DNA from 2 places in the Glutamicibacter sp. NPDC087583 genome. Region 2 is predicted to be linked to the other one. Evidence: predicted binding sites of a transcription regulator. Region 2 holds the regulator's gene; the other holds the start of a gene.

Region 1 (2,391 bases), on a different contig from region 2:
AGCTCGCCACGCGCCAAACGCGGCTTGAGGATATTTGCGGCGTCCATATTGCCGGACTCGCCAGAGCCTGCACCGACCAGCAGATGCATCTCATCGATGAATATCAGCACCTGCCCCTCGGCTGCGGCTACCTCGTCGAGCAGGCCGGTGAGCCGCTGCTCGAAATCTCCGCGGTAGCGGGTTCCGGCGAGCATGCCCGGAAGATCAATGGAGATCAAGGCCGCATTGCGCAGTTGGGCTGGTACCTGGTCATCGATGATGGCGCGGGCCAGGCCTTCGGCAATGGCGGTCTTGCCCACGCCGGCCTCGCCAATCAGCACAGGGTTGTTCTTGGTGCGACGGGCCAGGATTTCAATAACCTGATCCAGTTCCTCCTTGCGTCCGATCACCGGATCAATCTGGCCGTCGGAGGCCAGTAGGGTCAGATCGGTTCCGTAGCGTTCGAGCATGGACACGTCGGACTCGGAATCGGACTGGTTCTGGGCATCGTTTTGGCCACGCTGGGCCTGCTCCATGGCGGCTTGCTGCAAGGACTGGCCGGTGATGCCGTGCTGCGCCAGGAGCTGGCTGACCGGAGATTCCGGGTTGAAAACGAAGGCCAGGAAAAGATGATCAGGGTCGATGTAGGTCGAACCGTAGTTACGAGCAACCTGATAGGCGTCAAAGAGGCTGCGCTGAGCTGCCGACGATAGGTGGGATGGCTTCTCGCCCTTCTCCTGGGACTTGGGCATGCGCGCGATGGCATCTGCACTCAAAGCCTCGATGTCGATACCCATGGCGGTCAGGTGCTCGCCGACTGGTTCGGTGCGCAGCAGAGCCATCAGGAGGTGCAGGGAATCAATCTCGTCGTGGCCATGCTCCTGGGAAATCGCTGCCGCGGTGGCTACCGCTTCGTGGGTGCGGGCGGAAAGCAGGCGCGTGAGGTCGATGGGACGTGCTGCCTGAGCACGTGAAGACAGGAATCGAGAGAGGAATTCCTCAAACGAGCCATCTGACGGTGCGCCGAAAAATGCTGGCAAGTGAGCCTCCTAATAGAAACTTGAGCGGTCTATGCTCATGTTCAACGCATATGGCGCGCAGATATTCCCGAACCAGCCGGGCAAGGTGTCAAAGAGGTTGACTTCACACTAATAGCTGGAAAGCAGGCGCTAGTCTTTGGGGATTTCGATAAGGCCCATACGCGCGGCCGCAACCAGGGCCTGGACCCGATCGCGAACATTCAGCTTAACGAAAATCTTCGCCATATGGGTTTTAACCGTAGTTTCGGAAATAGTCAGAGTTCTTGAAATCTCGGTATTGTTTAGCCCGCGTGCGAGCAGTTTTAGAATCTCGAATTCCCGATTGGTAATTCCCAAGTCATAGGCCAGTTCTTGAATGTCTTGGGAATTATCCCGGTAAGCTTCGCGAACCGCAGAAACTAGATCAGAAGAAACCGACGGGGAAATGGCTGCAGTTCCTTGGTGAACGGCATGGATCGCATGAATAATTTCATCTGGTTCAGAGTCTTTTACCAAGTATCCGCTGGCCCCAGCGGTCAGTACCGGAACCAGGTAGTCGTCAGAAGAAAAGGCGGTAATGGCAAGCACGGAGGGGCTGTCTTCGGCAGATTTGATTGCTTTAGTAGCGCTAACCCCGTCCATTATCGGCATCTGCAAATCCATGAGCACAACGTCCACTTGATTGCCGCTGCAATACTCGACGGCGGCCTGCCCATTTTCAACAGAATTAACCGTTACAATTCCGGGGTCTGTTGCTAGGATTGTGCCCAACGCATGCCGAATTAGAGGTTCATCATCGACAATAAGGACCTTTATTTGTTCCATCTGATTCCTCTGATTCGATGCGGGTGGCCTCATGTTGGCCTGTTCACCTGAAAGTATATAAGTTGATCTGATGTGGAGTTTGTTATGAAGGGTTTGAAAATGCTGGCCGTAGCAGCATTAGTTCTGGCACCATTGACCGCCGTGGCAGCTCCTGCATCTGCCGCGAGCTCTCCAGCCTCCAGCAGTGGCAACGTTGCTACTCCTGCTGGCTTTGGCTCAGCCTTCTCGGAGTGGTTCTGCAAACGCTACGGCGTCGCCTGCCCATAACGCGGTTTATTTGACTTGATCATCTGAGCCGGGAATTATTCGGCATATGAATGGACGACTAAAGGACACCCTGACCAAGCTCTTCGCTGGTCGGGGTGTCATTGTTTGGACTGGTTTTGCGGTTCTGATCGCGGTTTCCAGTAGCGAGTTCGTGACTCTGCTGGAAGACGGATTTAGTGGTTCGTCGGATATTTCGGTTCGAGGCGCGTTGCTCGGCGTAGGACTGTGCGCAATTCTTGCGCTTGGTCTTCGCTGGGTTGCCGTATCCGTCGGATTGTTTGTGGCAGTTGCCTATTTCTTC
Region 2 (2,391 bases):
TTCTTCTCAGATCCATGGCACAAGCCGCGCCACCATAAGCGTCGCCTGATCAAGGCCTCGTTCCTGGACAAGGTCTCCCGCGTGCTCAAGCCGGGAGGCACCCTGCGCTTGGCCACCGACTGGTCCAACTACGCCGAGCAAATGCGCGAAGTCCTCGAAGCCCATCCGGACTTCGAGAACCAGCATCATGGCAATCTGTCCGGCACTGAGAGCAACCTGACCAAGGTGCGCCGCGAGGGCATGGAAGGCTTCGACCCCGAGCCAGAATTCACCGATGCCCAGGGTGGCTGGGCCCCGCGTTTCGAGCGCCGGATCCTGACCAGCTTCGAAGGCAAGGCGCTCAAGGCTGGTCGTCTGGTCTTCGATCTGGCGTACACCCGCATCGGCTAGTCGCCGAAATAAAGCATTGAAGAGGCCATGGAATCCATAGGATGGATTCCATGGCCTCTTCTTCTGCGCAAAGTCTGCACTACGCCAAAGCTCCGAGAATGGACTATGCCGGGGTGCGGCTAGAACAATTGTCAATGGACCACGCCCCGGATCTGATCCAGCTCGCAGCCAACGGCCAGTTGGATGAAGCGTGGTTTGCCACCACTCCATCGGCCGAATCCATGCGCTTGGATATCCAGCGCCGCTTGGCATTGCAGGAAACTGGCGAGATGGCTCCCTTTGCGATCATCGACCTGTCCACCGGCAAAGCGGTGGGGGCCACGACTTACTTGAATATCGACGCGGCAAATCACCGCGTGGAAATCGGCTCAACGTTCCTGGCCATGCCAGCCCAAGGCACCGGGATCAATCCAGCTGCCAAGTTCATGCTGCTGCGCCGGGCTTTCGAGGAACTGGATTGCTATTCAGTGGCTTTCTGCACGCACTGGCACAATGCCGCTTCACGCGCCGCGATTGCACGGCTCGGCGCCAAGCAGGATGGCGTGCTGCGCAATCACAAATATGATCCAAAGAGCGGCACCCTGCGCGATACGGTGATGTTCTCAATACTCCCGCACGAATGGCCTGCCGTGCGCACCCAATTGGAAGCGCGCTTGGCCCGGCACGGACGGATCTAGCGTCCGATAGCGCGGCGCGCGGTAAACAGCGTCACGGTCGGTTCACGGCGTTCAGGGCGCATGCCCCTAGCCAACGAAACGATGTCGCCTCCAGCGGTGCCCGCAGCGAAGATGCGAGATTGGCCCTGGCGTACGGCGGAAAGTTCTTGGCGAAGCCCATTGACTTCGGTTTGCAGATAGGCGACTTGATCTTGCAGGTCCAGGATGCGCTTGATGCCCTCGAGCGAGACGCCTTCCTTGCTCAGGGCCTGCACCTGGCGCAACAGTGATACGTCGCGCTGCGAGTAGCGGCGTTGCTTTCCGCTCTGGCGGCTGGGCGAAACCAAACCAATGCGGTCATACTGGCGCAGCGTCTGCGGATGCATGTCTGCAAGTTGCGCGGCGACGGAAATGACGAAGACAGGTCGCAGGTACTCCCCGTTCACGTTGCTTCTACCACCTTTCTGCAAGGACCTTGGATTCGGTCCCTATTGCCTTCGAGTCTATCTTCCCTGCCCAGCCAATTCGATGACGGGGCAGGGAAGACAGCCTATTGGGTTCAGAGCTTGGCTTTGGCAGCCAAATCCACTCGTGGATCCTCGCCCTCGGTGGCTGATGCGAAGTCCTCCACGGCCTTCTTTGCAGCATCCGAGAGGTTCTGCGGAATCGCGACATCCAGGACGATCAGCAGATCGCCGGTGGCCTTGGAGGTCTTCACGCCGCGGCCCTTCAGACGCAAGGTGCGCCCGGAGTTGGATCCAGCGGGAACCTTCACCGCAACGGAATCCCCGTCCAGGGTCGGTACGTGGATCTTTGCTCCAAGCACCGCTTCAGCGAAGGTCACCGGCACGTGGATGCGGATGTTGTTCTCTTCGCGCTTGAAGAACGGGTGCTCGCTGACCTTGACCTTGACCAGCAGGTCGCCGTTGCCGGCAGCACCAGGCTGGCCCTTGCCGCGCACGCGCACCGACTGGCCATCCTTGATGCCCGCCGGTATGCGCACGTCAATGACCTCGCCATTCTGCTCGCGCAGGCCAATGGTGGTGCCCTTAATTGATCCGGAGAAGGAAATCGTGGTGCTCGCCGTGCGGTCAGCACCCTTGCGCGGTGGTGCGCTCTGGCCGAAGCCGCCGCCACCGAAACCGCCGCCACCACCGAAGAGGTCGGAGAAGTCCGGCTGCCCGCCGCGGCCACGTGCGCCCGCTCCGCCGCCTCCGAAGAGGTTGGAGAAGATGTCCTCGAAGCCGGCTTGCCCGCCGGGGCCGCCCGGTCCGCCACCAGCAGAGAATCGCGCTCCGCCGCCCATGGCGCGGATCGCGTCGTACTGCTCGCGCTCTTCCTTGTC

The links. The regulator HspR, encoded in region 2, represses chaperone genes until heat shock. The targets are predictions, from matches to a motif close to AAGTTGAGTCNNNNNGACTCAACTT.
Region 1: ACIOU9_RS14290 (ATP-dependent Clp protease ATP-binding subunit) is a predicted target of HspR. The motif match lies at 1,037-1,061, and genes of this name have one in related genera.

The regions. Positions count from the first base shown of each region.
Region 1 is NZ_JBIUWY010000006.1:19,615-22,005, forward strand. Features, by position in the region: gene ACIOU9_RS14290 (ATP-dependent Clp protease ATP-binding subunit) at 1-1,019, opposite strand, end outside; gene ACIOU9_RS14295 (response regulator transcription factor) at 1,149-1,823, opposite strand; gene ACIOU9_RS14300 (histidine kinase) at 2,137-2,391, shown strand, end outside.
Region 2 is NZ_JBIUWY010000001.1:135,290-137,680, reverse strand. Features, by position in the region: gene trmB (tRNA (guanosine(46)-N7)-methyltransferase TrmB) at 1-390, shown strand, start outside; gene ACIOU9_RS00645 (GNAT family N-acetyltransferase) at 441-1,067, shown strand; gene ACIOU9_RS00640 (heat shock protein transcriptional repressor HspR) at 1,064-1,492, opposite strand; gene ACIOU9_RS00635 (DnaJ C-terminal domain-containing protein) at 1,606-2,391, opposite strand, start outside.